Planctopirus limnophila DSM 3776: one gene and its partner. The protein of the gene in region 1 interacts with the protein of each later gene in a pairwise test. Links are inferred from orthologs where the notes say so. Each region holds a gene or a part of one and is shown in the gene's direction. Other genes may lie near its edges.

Region 1 (7,850 bases):
AATTAAAAAAGGACTGGCTGATCAATGATCAGTCAGTCCTTTTTTTCGTCTCAACACAGCAGTAGAACTTGAGTAGACAAACAGCATTACCCCCTCTCAGGTTCAATCGATGCCCATCACCCCTTGACCGTCATCAGCGGTATCACTTCTGCCACGGGCCTGGCGATACCGGCGGCGGTGAGGGTTTCCACGACGGGAGCAATCCCTTTGAAGGCGAAGGGGGCTTCTTGTTTGATGTCGGCGAGCTTGGCTTCGAGGATATCGCGGCGCTGGCGGATTTCGGGGCGCCGCAGGTCGACCGGTGTGACAATGCGGAACGCCTTCAGAAAGGCTTCGAACTCGGCATGATGCCCCTTCATCGCGTCGCCGCGTGAGAGCGTGCGGCCTGCGCCATGGCTGGCACTGGACAGCGAGGCGGCATTCCCCTGCCCTACGAGGATGAAGCTGTTCGCCCCCATCGATCCCGGCACCAGCACTGGTTCCCCCTGATACGCGAACGGCGTCCCCTCCATCGCCTCGAACCCTCGCGCCGGACAAGCCCCTTTGCGGTGCAGCACGACCTCGGCTCCGTCGCGCTCCTCCTTCCAGACCAGATTGTGCGGGGCGTCGTAGAGGAGCGGGAAATCGGCTTTGCCCACCACTTGGCGCAGGCAATCGAGCGCCATGATCGCCAGGAACATGCGGTTGGCGAAGGCGAAGTTGGCGGCGTTATTGAGCGTGTCCCAGAAGAGTTCGGCTGTTTCGCGGTGAGCCTCGCCGGTCGGCAGGATGAAGATGCCGTTGTCGGGATGCTTGAGCCCGGCGGGATGGATCGCCCGCACCTTGTCGCGATAGTAGCCGCCGCAGAAGTGGCCGATGGAGACCGATCCGGTGTGGACCATGACCGTGACCATCCCCGGTTTCAGACCCCAGGCGTGGGCGACGGCCTTGTCGTGGATCTTGTCGATCCGCTGGATTTCCACAAAGTGGTTCCCGCCTCCAATGCTGCCAATCTGCCCATCCCGGCTGACCCGGTCGTCCGGCCCGAGGAAATCGTTCAAGCCAAGAGTCCGGTTCGACTTCAAGCTGCCACGCTGGTCGACGCGATCGAGTTCGCGACCAATGTCGAGATCATGGAACAGCCCCCAGAGTCCCTCAGTTTGCGACTTTGGCACTGACTCCAGCAGGCCGCTCAGGCCGTTTTTGAACAACGCTTCCCGCTGTCCACGCGACATGGGAATGTTGCGGCCCCCTTCGAAGTAAATGCGGCGACAGGCCGTCTCCAGTTCATCCAGTTTGCCGGTGACTTGCTCTGCCCGGAGGGATGTGACATGCAGCCGCATGCCACAATTGATGTCATTCCCGATGGCCTGCGGGACGACGAATCCCCTGGTCTGCAGCACCGTGCCGACGGGGATCCCTTTGGCCTTGTGGAAGTCGGGAGTTATGGCCACCTGCGTGATGCCCGGAGGTTCATCGAAGCTTCCCGGCGAAGCCTCCGCGACACGTTCGACAGTCTGCTGCAGACCGAGAAACTCGATCAACTCCGTGACCGCAGCCCCTTCGACCGGCACCTGCTCGTTGGCAAACAACACCGCATCGACGCCACGAGCGTTGTTCACACGCAAACGCGTGGCATCCAGACGTGTCAAACGAGGATCAATGGTCAAGATGGCGCCCACATCATTGGGAATTACATCAACAAGCGACTCCTAGACAAGACTGGAAGAAAAAGGTTCACCCAGCGTGTTATTTGAACAAAATGGCTTGAATCAGTGATACGCCATTGATTGCCTTGAGGTGAACGAACGGGCTGTACTCTATTCGTTCGAGATAACGTGTAAGCCGACAATGTTGTTAACACTTGTCAGCATGTCACCCGAAATCAGCAATCTGGTTGAATCCAGTGAATGCTAATCTCAAGGAGATCGTGTGCCCAAGATGTGGGAAAGTTTCGAGAGACCCAATTGGTCAATCCACCACTTTGGCTGATTGATGGTCTTCCTGTCTGCGAAGAGTTCACATAAATGGTTCACTTCGTGAAACGCGCCGTCCATGTCGCCGAGTATATAGAGAACTTGCGCGTTCTCCTGTTTGGGGCGAAAACGGTCGAACCACCGATGCGTTCGATAGGCCGCGACGCCATCAAGTGATGCAAATTCGAAGGCCAGTTGCTCCATTGCTGCTTTCAATTGCCTTTCTACGAGTTCAACATCGAGATCAGCTTGCACTGACCATTGTTTCGGCAAGTTATCAATGAGGCATTCGAGCCGATCCCGTGTACCACGAAAATCGCATTCGTATTCATTCGGTTTTTCAAGGATCTCAAGATTGGCCAGCTGGCAAATCTCATCAAACGCGACACCGACATTGACATAGAATATCTTCTCGTCGTGTGACGAGCTTTGGCTGAGCTGAAGATTGACGACCTGAATGACCTTTTCATGCCGACGATGAAAGTTCATCGCGGACTTGCGGAAACCGAGAGGCTTCAGGACGGATGTCACCGCTCGTTTTACTATTTCGTCGAAGAGGACATCCGCCGGGGACTTGCCAGGTGACATATGTGTCGAAGAACTTTCCTGCTACGATAATTGTGAAACAAATAACGAATTAGCCAATCATTTGAGCTATCGAATTATAAACTATGCCGGTGCATTTCGAGGACTTCATGTACACATACCTGAGTATGTGGCAGAATCCAATCACTTCAATGTTGTATGGCCATGTTTCACCAATCAGAAAGTCATGCGAATGAGCATCGAACATATCCGGGCCGCAATTGACGCTCAAGGAAGATGTCACACACTCGAATTTCGGCCCCGGACGCTATTAGAAGGCACCCTCTTTTCTGAAATCGATCGTTTTGTTGAATCCATAAACGATAACGAACCAGAATGGATAAAATTTCAAGGATTAGGGGAGAGGTGGGATGAAATCAACGAAGCCACAGCTGGCACCATCATTTGCAGAATCCTCGAATTCGACCTTGCATACAGTAGCTATCGAGAGATGGATGAAGCTGAAGCGATGGCAATTCGTGACTTGTTCCTTGCAATGTTTGATGACAAGGTGCGTTTTTTCACTAATGGAACATTCACCAATTACGGATGGAGTGGTAACTCCGTAGCGGGCGCGACATTCGAGACTGGAGTAATCGCAGTGGATTCGCAAAACATCGGAATGCTTTGGTGCCACGATGAGGACTAGGTGGCGGGCGACATCTCTACCCCGTACCTGTGATTTAGACTTCACACTCTGCTGAAGTAGCACCGTTAAACGAGACACCTTCACTCCGTCGTTACTTTGGCGCCCAAATAAGAACACCCGGCGTTCTGCGAAACGCCGGGTTATTCTTTTCATGCATTGACAAACAAAATCGATTACTCCGGCACGTGGGCGGCTTCTTCTTTTCGGCGGGTGGCGAGTTGGTCGAGAATCGCTTGGGCGGCGCCGGTGACGGGGATTTTTGTGGCTTCTGGAAGGTGGCGCCATTTGAGTTCGACCTGGCCTTCCTTTAATCCCTTTCCACCAATGACGACGCGGAGCGGAATGCCGATCAGGTCGGCATCTTTGAACTTGACGCCCGGCCTTTGATCGCGGTCGTCGATCAGCAGATCGACACCAGCGGCTGTCAGTTCTTTTTCCAACTGATTCACGACTTCATCGACCTCGGGATCGTTCACGCCAATCGTCGAAATGACGACGGAGTACGGAGCAATGGACAATGGTAAGACGAGGCCATTGTCATCAAATTTGGTTTCAGCCATCGAAGCGAGAATCCGGTTCACACCGATGCCGTAGCAACCCATGATGAGTGGCTGCCGGGTGGCGGCTTCGTCGTCGTAGGTGGCATTGAGCGAAACGCTGTATTTCGTCCCGAGTTTGAAGACGTGGCCCACTTCGATCCCGTGGACGAGTTCGAGAGTCCCTTCACCACGCGGGCTGGGATCACCGGCAGCCGCATTGCGCAGGTCGAAAGTTTCATACTCACCTTCAGCCGTCCTGGGGAGATCGAAATCTCGCCCCAATACGACGTTGGCGAGGTGATAATCTTCGGCATTCGCACCGACGACAGCGGGAACGACCTGAGGGATATCATGGTCGGCCACAAAGCGGCACTTCAAACCGACAGGCCCGGCAAAGCCAATGGGAGCACTGGAAACCTTGAAAACCGTCGCGGCATCGGCCATTTCCAGAGTTTTGGCGCCCAGAGCGCGGCGAATTTTTCCTTCGTTCGCTTCGTTATCGCCTCGCAAAAGGACGGCCACAGGCTCACCATCGGCCAGAAAGATCAAGGTCTTGATCAGTTGTGTCGGCTGGCAGTTCAGCAGGCGGCACAGGGCATCGATACTCCCCACGTTGGGAGTATGCAGTTTTTCCGATGCGGGAAGAGCCGTATCAACTGGTTTGACCTGGCTGCGGACACGACCTGTCTCGGCACGCTCCAGATTGGCGGCGTAGCGTGTCTTGCGGCAGAAGACGATCTGGTCTTCGCCATTGGCAGCGGGGGCCATGAACTCGTGAGAGGCATCGCCACCAATGGGCCCACTTTCGGCCTCGACGGGAAGATATTCCAGACCGCAGCGGGCGAAGATGCGGCAGTAGGCGCGATAAATCTTCTGATAAGTCTCCGACAGCGATTCGACCGAAGAGTGGAAGCTGTACGCATCCTTCATGATGAATTCGCTGGTGCGCAAGACTCCAAAGCGAGGCCGTTCTTCGTTCCGGAATTTGGTTTGAATCTGGTAAACCGTCATGGGTAACTGGCGGTAGCTGCTGATGTGACGCGACATGAGATCAGTCACAACTTCTTCGTGAGTCGGCCCCAGTGCCAGATGGACCTGATGATTCTGCCGGCGGATGTTGAAGTTGATAAGGACGTTGCCAAAGGCCTCTTTGCGGCCTGTCCGTTCGAAGAGATCGATGGGCTGGAGGGCGGGCATCAACATTTCGAGCGCGCCGGTGGCGTCCATCTCTTCGCGGATGATGGCTTCAATTTTGCGGATCGAACGCCAGCCCAGCGGCAAATAGGTGTAAGCACCGGCCATCAATTGACGCACATAGCCGGCACGCAGCATGAGCTGGTGGCTGGGAATTTCGGCATCAGAAGGATTTTCTTTGAGCGTGGGAATGAAAGACTGTGACCAGCGCACGAGTAACATCCTTGAAATATGGCAGATAGCAACCGGGCTTAACGTGAATGGCGAGCAGGGATTGTAAAGAAGAGACGATGCTCTTGAAAGCGAGGTTCGTTCGCAGGCATCAGCAGCGCTGGCTCCTGTCGGGAGTTTGGCTTGCGTTTTTTCACGACACTCTTCGCTCTGAGTTTCGAGTTAAGGAATTGACCAGAAACGCCGGAATTGACCGATTCCCCTGTTTCCGGGATGATTCCCATTGAACTTTGAGCGAACTTGAACCTGCCACCCTGATTTCGCGTCTGGCCTGAATTCTCGATTCATCAGGCAATGAACAGGTTCTGGGCAGGAATTCCAAGACCACCTCGATTGTTGAACTCCGGTATTCGTTTGGGAAATTTGTCGCGATGTCCTGGCAAGCGTACTCACAAGATATTGGTCAAGCGGCACGAAATGCTTCCGTGGCATTGCGGAATGTTTCCCCGGCCCGCAAGACTCAAGGTGTGCTGGCCATTGCCAGAGCCTTGCGCAGCCAGTCGGCGGCGATTCTCGCTGCGAATGCGAAAGATATCGAAGCAGCCCCCGGCTTTGGACTGAACTCGGCGGCGATTGATCGACTGCGACTTTCGACAGACCGCATTGAGGCGATGGCGCGGGCCGTCGAAGAAGTAGCCGCACTCCCTGATCCTGTGGGAGCTGTCATTGATGGTTCGATTCGGCCAAACGGGCTGCAGGTGCAGCGAATTCGAGTTCCACTGGGTGTCGTACTGTTCATTTACGAATCCCGTCCGAATGTGACCACAGACGCTGCCGCCTTATGCCTCAAGAGCGGGAATGCGGTGATTTTACGGGGTGGCAAAGAGGCCATGCACTCGAACATGTGCCTGGGTGAAATTGTGCAGGGGGCTGTGGCTGAAGCGGGTTTACCCCCTGCCCTTGTCCAGATTGTCAATACACCAGCCCGGGAAGTGGTCGGAGAACTGCTGCGACTGAACACTTTGATTGATGTGGTGATCCCGCGTGGTGGGAAGTCGCTGATTGAGCGGGTGATGTCAGAAGCGACGATGCCGGTCATTAAACATTACGACGGCGTTTGCCATGTCTATATCGACGCGAGTGCTGATCTGGATATGGCCAGCCGGATTCTGGAAAACAGCAAATGCCAGCGAACCGGGGTCTGCAATGCGGCTGAATGTGTGCTGGTGCATGCAGCGATTGCCGAAAAGTTTCTGCCCCGACTGGGCGAAATCATGTCCCGGCGCGGGCTCCAGGTGCGTGGCTGCTCGAAAACTTGCTCTTTATTACCAGAAGCTCAAGCAGCCGAGGAAAACGATTACCGCACAGAGTATCTGGACATGATCATCTCCTGCAAAGTCGTCGATGCTCTCGAGCAGGCGATAGGACACATTGAGACATATGGTTCACACCATACCGACTGCATTATTACCGATGATTACTCTGCTGCTCAGCAGTTTGTGCAGGAGGTCGATTCTGCGGCTGTCATGGTCAATGCCAGTACGCGGTTCAATGATGGGGGAGAACTGGGCCTGGGAGCAGAAATTGGCATCAGCACTGATAAGTTTCATGCCCGTGGCCCTTGTGGACTGACTGAATTGACGAGTTACAAGTATGTTGTTCGTGGGGCTGGGCAAATCCGTGGCTAAACCAGAGAGAATGCCTTACCAGTTGTCAGCAGGGATGAGAGACGAGCAGCGTATTGGCAGTGATCTGAGCTAAACAAAGAATTTCGACTGAGTTCATTTCGACGGAATTTATCTCGACAGGGAAGTGGAGAGACAACATGGCCGATGTACTCAGCCAGTCGGAAGTAGAGACACTGCTGGCAGCACTCGATCCGGCTCCACGCAGTAATGCTGGTTCTGCCATGAGCGGCCCGGCACCCAGTTCGACACCAGTCCGTCGGCGAGAAAATGGGCCGCAGATCAGTGTTTACGATTTCAAGCGTCCCGAGCGCGTCAGTAAAGAACAGATGCGTGCCTTTCAGGCATTGCACGAAGGTTTCAGCCGGGAGTTTGGCGCTGCACTTTCGGGGATGCTGCGAGCGATTGTCGAAGTCAAACTGATCAGCGTGGATCAATTAACGTACAGCGAGTTTGTCTTCAGCCTGGAGAACCCCACCTGCTTCAACCTCCTCGAATCGAAAGGTCTTGAAGGACATCTGATCCTGGATTTGAGTCCTTCGATCATTTTTCCGATTGTGGATCGTCTCTTAGGTGGTGGGAAAGAAAGCATCCCGAGCATTCCCAGTCGGCCGCTCACTGAGATTGAACTGCAACTGGTGTCGCGGATCACATTACTGGTGATCAATGGGCTTGAAAACGCATGGCATAACGTGTGCAGCCTGGGCCTGAAGGTAACTCAGATCGAGAGTAACCCTCAACTGGTGCAGATTGTGCCACCGAACGAAGTGATTGTGCTGGTCAGTTTTGAGATCACGATGGGTGAAGTCCGCGGCATCATGAACCTGTGTATTCCATTCAATACGATCGAGCCACTTTCCGGAAAACTCTCGTCGGACACATGGTCGGCTTATCAGAAGAAGGGGCTTGATCCCAAACAGCGAGTGATTCTGGAAGACGGGCTTTCCAAGGCCGCCGTCAAAATGATTGTGAATCTGGCACACACTCGACTCACAGCGCGAGACCTGGCTCATCTGGCTGTGGGAGATGTGATCATGACTGAACACCCCAAAGAAGATGGGTTGGAAGTGGT
Region 2 (5,664 bases), 860 kb from region 1 along the record:
GAGTATTCGAGCTGAACCGGTGGCGGCAGTAGTGACATCCAACGCTAAAAGGAAAGGAACTACAGAGACGGCTGAAGCCTATCTGAAGTTCTACTTTGAACCTGAAGTGCAGAAACTGATTGCCGAGAACTACTTCCGGCCCATCGATCCTCAAATTGCTGAAGAGTTCAAAGAGAAGTTCCCTCCACTGACCATGTTTCGCGTGACGGATATTTCGAAGGGCTGGGATGACGCACAAACGAGGTTCTTTAGTGAAGGGGCCTTATTTGATCAGATCTCGAAACTGGCAGCCAAACGATAGATCAGATCGATAGTCATATTTTGGATCTGTCGAAGATGATCAGCCAGCTTGAGAGCTGGAAGAGAGAATCACCCGGGGTTTGACAACGAAAAAGCGGTTGAATGCAGCCGGTGGACTTGAGGCCAATAAGTTGATGTCTTCTGCCATATCATCTTCTCCGACAGGGAGTCTCAAGAAACGCCGTGTCCTTCCCGGACTGGGGTTAAGCCTGGGTTATTCCATCACGGTTTTGACTCTGCTCCTCTTTATTCCACTGGCTGCCTGTTTTGCGAAAGCCGCCACACTCACACCATCTCAATTTTGGGCCGCCGCCTGGAGCGAGCGAGCCCAGTCAGCATACTTTGTGACGTTTTTCTGCTCGCTGATTGCCGCGATCATCGATTCGATTATCGGTGTCATTCTGGCCTGGGTGCTGGTGCGGTATCAGTTTTTCGGGAAACGGTTTATTGATTCGCTCATCGACCTGCCGTTTGCCTTACCGACCGCCGTTGCCGGACTGGTCTATGCGAACATGTATGCCGAGCACGGCTGGTTCGGAAAGTGGCTGGTTCCTTGGGGCATCCATGTGGCGTTTACCAAGCTCGGGATCATTCTCGTGCTGGTGTTTGTGGGTTTGCCTTTTGTCGTGAGAACAGTTCAGCCTTTGCTGGAGACTCTCGATGACGATCTTGAAGACGCCGCCGAGTTATTGGGCGCCACGCGCTGGCAGACACTTTCGATGGTGATCTTCCCAGCCATTCAGCCGGCTTTGCTGACGGGTTTTGCATTGACGTTTGCCCGGGCCATTGGCGAGTTCGGCTCGGTGATCTTTATCTCTGGTAACCTGCAGTACAAAACAGAAATCGCTCCGTATCTGATTGTTTCCCGGTTGGAAGAATATGCGTATGCCGAAGCGACGGCTGTTGCCGTTGTGCTGATTGTGATCTCACTGATCCTGCTGGTGATCATTAACGGACTCGAACGCTGGAACCGCCGCTATGACTGAACCCGCCCGCCGCGGCTTCAGCCGCTCACGAGAACCCGCCTGGTTGAAATGGCTGCTGATCGGGATTGTGTACCTGATTGTTGTGGTGCTGATTATTGTGCCGCTGCTGCAGGTCTTCTCGATTGCCCTTTCTGCCGGGTGGAATGCCTTCGTGCAGAAAGCACTGGTCGATCCCGATTCGCTGCATGCGATGTGGATGACATTTGTGGTCAGCTCGATTTCGGTAACGATCAACATCTTCTTTGGTGTGGCGTTGGCATGGGCTGTGGCCAGGTTTCAATTTCCGGGCCGGACACTATTGATTTCGATGGTGGATCTGCCATTTGCAATTTCGCCAGTCGCCGTGGGCCTGATGTTCATGCTGCTGTTTGGCCGGCAAGGTTTTTTTGGCAGCACTCTGGAAGAGTGGGGGATCGAGATTGTGTTTTCGACCCCGGGGCTGATTCTGGCGACAACGTTTGTGACCTTACCCTTTATCGCGCGTGAATTGATCCCGGTGATGGAAGCCATTGGCCCGGATGAAGAACTGGCAGCGATCACGTTGGGGGCATCCGGCTGGCAAATGTTCTGGCTGGTGACGATCCCGAACATTCGCTGGGCGCTGCTCTACGGTGTGATTCTCTGCACAGCCCGAGCGATGGGCGAATTCGGTGCTGTTTCGGTGCTTTCCGGGAAGATCGCCGGTTCGACCGAGACGATGCCACTGCGCGTTGACAAGCTCTTTCATGAACATGATGAGCCTGGTGCCTTTGCAGTCGCCTCGATTCTGACATTGTTTGCGTTGATGACACTCATTGCCAAAGCGGCACTCGAGCACTGGGTGCTGGCCTCGATCAAAAAACCTGATGCCGACGAGTTGTAACTGCAAAGAATCGGATCACTGGAATACAGACAAACTTTGACTGCTAACAGCAGCTTGAATATCTGGAATAGCGTATGTCCATTCGTGTTGAACAGGTCACAAAACGATTCGGTGCTTTTACGGCACTCGACCGCTTGACCGTAGAAGCCAAAGGTGGCGAACTGCTGGCGCTCCTGGGCCCCAGTGGCTCCGGGAAAACCACGCTGCTCAGAATCATTGCCGGTCTCGAGCATGCTGATGAAGGGGTTGTGCGTTACGAAGAGGAGGATGTGACTGGTACTCATCCCCGGCAACGCGGGGTGGGCTTTGTCTTTCAGCACTATGCCCTGTTCCGTCACATGACCGTCTTCGACAATATTGGCTTTGGCATGCGGATTCGGAAAGAATCCAGGCAGATAATTACTCAGCGTGTCCGCGAACTGCTGCATCTGGTGAGGCTGGAAGGGCTCGAAAATCGCTTCCCGGCACAGCTTTCGGGCGGACAACGACAACGTGTGGCTCTAGCTCGCGCTCTCGCTGTGCAGCCGAAAGTGCTCTTACTTGATGAACCCTTTGGCGCTCTCGATGCGAAGGTTCGTCAGGAATTGCGGCAATGGCTCCGCCAATTGCACGATGAAGTACCGATCACCACGATTTTCGTGACTCACGATCAGGAAGAGGCGTTTGAAGTGGCCGACCGGGTGGTGGTCATGAAATCAGGAAGGATCGAGCAGGTTGGCTCCCCGCAGGAAGTGTTCGATCACCCGGCTAACCCGTTTGTGATGGATTTTCTTGGGCATGTGAACGTGTTCCACGGACGTGTCCACGATGGCAAAATGGTGGCGGGTGGAATTGAGTTCAATGCCCCAGAAAACTCTGCCAACGCTCCCAACGCAACGGCCTACGTACGACCGCATGATGTCGATCTCACGCGGATTCCTGAAAGTACCGAATCAATCCGCGTAAAAATTCTACAGATCAACCCTGCGGGAGCCGTCGCCCGCGTCCGCTGCTATTCGGAAGAGTTCGGGATCACCCTGCAGATCGACTTGAGCCGAGATCGCTACCTGGCGCTGAAGCCTGTCGCTGGCGAAGAATTGTTCGCCTCACCACGCCATGCCCGGATCTTCTCGCCTAAGGAAGATTACTCAATCTGATTCGCTTTCCATGAAAAAATGGCGATCTGTGTGCCATGCTTGCAGCTCTGGGCAAGCATGTTTTCGCGACCAACAACGCGCAATTGTTTCTTGGCGACCGTATGAGATGCCGCCTTAGAAGATTACCATCTGTTGATCGAATGATGGGTGGCAAAGATCGCGGAGCGATGCGATTCAGGTGTGCTATTTGAGTTTGACTCGCTTGAACTCATGGTCACGAGCCCCCTCGCTCGTCGGAGCAAAATCTTCCCAAACCTGGCCAGTGGCGGTATCGAGCACATACGCATGGCCAGGAATTCCTGCGATCTGATACCGGCCAATCACAGAGGAATTACCAGTTCCCACACGCGGCACAGCCATCGGTTGAGCCTTGGCGGCCACATACGAAGCCAGAACCACCGCTCCGCCCAAAGTCAGCCCAAAACTGATCCCCAGAACCGCCGCACTTTTCGAATCCACGGTGTATTCCTCGCGAGAATAGAGTTCAGCCACTCGCCTGCTCTCAGTAGAATTGTTAAGTTCATCCAGAGCAGAGCCTTACAAAACAGCCTGCATATTAGACCGATCTTGTGTTGGCACTGAAAAGACACAATATGAAACTTCTTGGCAAGAATGCATTGGTCACTGGTTCGTCTCGCGGGATTGGTCGAGGTTGTGCGATTGAGTTGGCACGGGCCGGGGCCAATGTGGCGATCAATTATTTCAGCAATCGGGACGAAGCCGAATCGCTTGCTCGGGAGATTGAAGCACTGGGCCGGAAGGCAGTGATCTTTCAGGGCGATGTCTCACAGCAGGAGGTGATTGAACGAATGATCGACGAGACCGCCCAGGCGCTGGGCAGTCTGGATCTGTTTGTCTCGAATGCGGTCTATAGTGATCGTGAGCCGATGCTTAAAGCCAATCTCGATGGGTTCCGTCGCACGATTGATGTCTGCATGTGGGGCGCGTTCTATGGCGTGCGTGCTGCGGCACTGAAAATGGTCGCTCAAGGGCAAGGCGGAGCAATGGCAGTGATCAGTTCACCCCACGCCGTCATCGCCATCCCGACAGCCATGGCCTATAACATGGCGAAGGCGGCGATCGACCACATGGCCCGCACTGCGGCTATCGAACTGGCACCCCATCGCATCCGCATCAATATCATTCACCCCGGCTGGATTGATACACCCGGCGAACGTAAGTTTTTTACCGAAGAGCAATTAGCCGAAGGAGCCAGAAAACTCCCCTTTGGTCGGCTGGGACAACCCGAAGAGATTGGAAAGGCAGTAGCCTTTGCACTCAGTGATGACGCCGCCTATATGACGGGTAGCACACTCTTGATCGATGGTGGTGTCAGCCTTCCCTGGTGGTCAAATCGGGAATCTGGCCAGCAATAGTTCTCTCAACGTGTCGATAGAGTGTGTGACTATAACTGTCTATTGAACATGCACTTTCTGATTGATAACTCTTAGATCTTGACTTGTGAGTAAATTATTGGCGGGAGACGGCTGTGACGCTGATGCTTTGCCGCCAATGTCTGAACTGGGAGTCACCTCAATATGGACGGTGTCCCTTCTGTACAAGCGTATTGAATCTCTCTGAACCTGACCTGACAACCAGTGAGCTTGCTGACCGATTTGGTGCCGTACTACTCGAACAACCATCGATCGCTATTCAACGCAGGCAGTCGTTGGTCCATGGGTCATTGATTCTGACATCGATTGGTTTGGCCTGGCTTCCCGAAATTGAATGGCTTGAGACGCATAAAATCAGTTTCAAAACAGCGTCGCATCGAACCTGGTGGAGTCTTGGTTTCTGCTGGCGGCAACCGGGTTCTTTACCACAGCGAAAATCACCAGAACAAGCGTTTCATCCTGCAGGTCAAACATCGTTTACGAATGATCTGCCGCCACAAACGCTCGACTCTTCTCCTGAAAAGAGTGCATCGATAACTCTTCCAGGAACCATCACACCGATCGAGCTTGCCACCCGCTGGATGGAACGTCCGACAGCCTTGTGGTTACCTCGCACCAGGATCGTGAGTTTGAAGATCCAGGGACGCAGGATGTCGCTGGTGATCCAACCCAATAGCAAGGTCAGTTTTTATCAATTCGGTCGGCCAACGACGATGTGGCCAACACAGTTTGAGAACTGGTTCAAAGACAGCCTGAGTAGCTCGTATTGAACATCGCTGAGAGTTGATTATATCAAGTGCATCTAATGTAGGGTGCATGAAGTTCCGACGGAATGCACCAGAGACTCGCTAAATATCTCATTGGTACATTTGTATTCACCCTGCGAGACGAATGCCACTAACTATTCATCGGCCGGTCGCTGGTCGCCGGTGAGTTGAACTGAGCCTTCCTCATTAACCTCCCGGGCAATGGCCGAACCCATGGGC

The links.
Region 2: the proteins of PLIM_RS12880 (region 1) and PLIM_RS16360 interact in binary tests that used the Escherichia coli proteins (3 or more experiments, as listed by UniProt). The link is inferred for Planctopirus limnophila DSM 3776 from one-to-one orthologs.

The regions. Positions count from the first base shown.
Region 1 is NC_014148.1:3,253,190-3,261,039, forward strand. What follows is about bases 4,722-7,652. They hold PLIM_RS12880 (glutamate-5-semialdehyde dehydrogenase), read left to right. Parts: upstream 4,722-5,524; coding sequence 5,525-6,781; downstream 6,782-7,652. Other genes in these bases: PLIM_RS12870 (proline--tRNA ligase), read right to left, coding at 4,722-5,135; fliM (flagellar motor switch protein FliM), read left to right, coding at 6,919-7,652. Outside these bases: PLIM_RS12855 (RtcB family protein), read right to left, coding at 117-1,649; PLIM_RS22925 (DUF4304 domain-containing protein), read right to left, coding at 1,899-2,543; PLIM_RS12865 (hypothetical protein), read left to right, coding at 2,734-3,189; more of PLIM_RS12870, read right to left, coding at 3,363-4,721; more of fliM, read left to right, coding at 7,653-7,850. UniProt on the Escherichia coli protein: Catalyzes the NADPH-dependent reduction of L-glutamate 5-phosphate into L-glutamate 5-semialdehyde and phosphate. The product spontaneously undergoes cyclization to form 1-pyrroline-5-carboxylate.
Region 2 is NC_014148.1:4,116,028-4,121,691, reverse strand. What follows is about bases 1,414-4,253. They hold PLIM_RS16360 (sulfate/molybdate ABC transporter ATP-binding protein), read left to right. Parts: upstream 1,414-2,222; coding sequence 2,223-3,284; downstream 3,285-4,253. Other genes in these bases: PLIM_RS16350 (SDR family NAD(P)-dependent oxidoreductase), read left to right, coding at 3,878-4,253; PLIM_RS16355 (hypothetical protein), read right to left, coding at 3,468-3,743; cysW (sulfate ABC transporter permease subunit CysW), read left to right, coding at 1,414-2,148. Also shown: PLIM_RS16375 (sulfate ABC transporter substrate-binding protein), read left to right, coding at 1-301; sulfate ABC transporter permease subunit CysT, read left to right, coding at 435-1,286; more of cysW, read left to right, coding at 1,279-1,413; more of PLIM_RS16350, read left to right, coding at 4,254-4,660; PLIM_RS16345 (hypothetical protein), read left to right, coding at 4,774-5,448; PLIM_RS16340 (DUF6655 family protein), read right to left, coding at 5,580-5,664. UniProt on the Escherichia coli protein: Part of the ABC transporter complex CysAWTP involved in sulfate/thiosulfate import. Responsible for energy coupling to the transport system.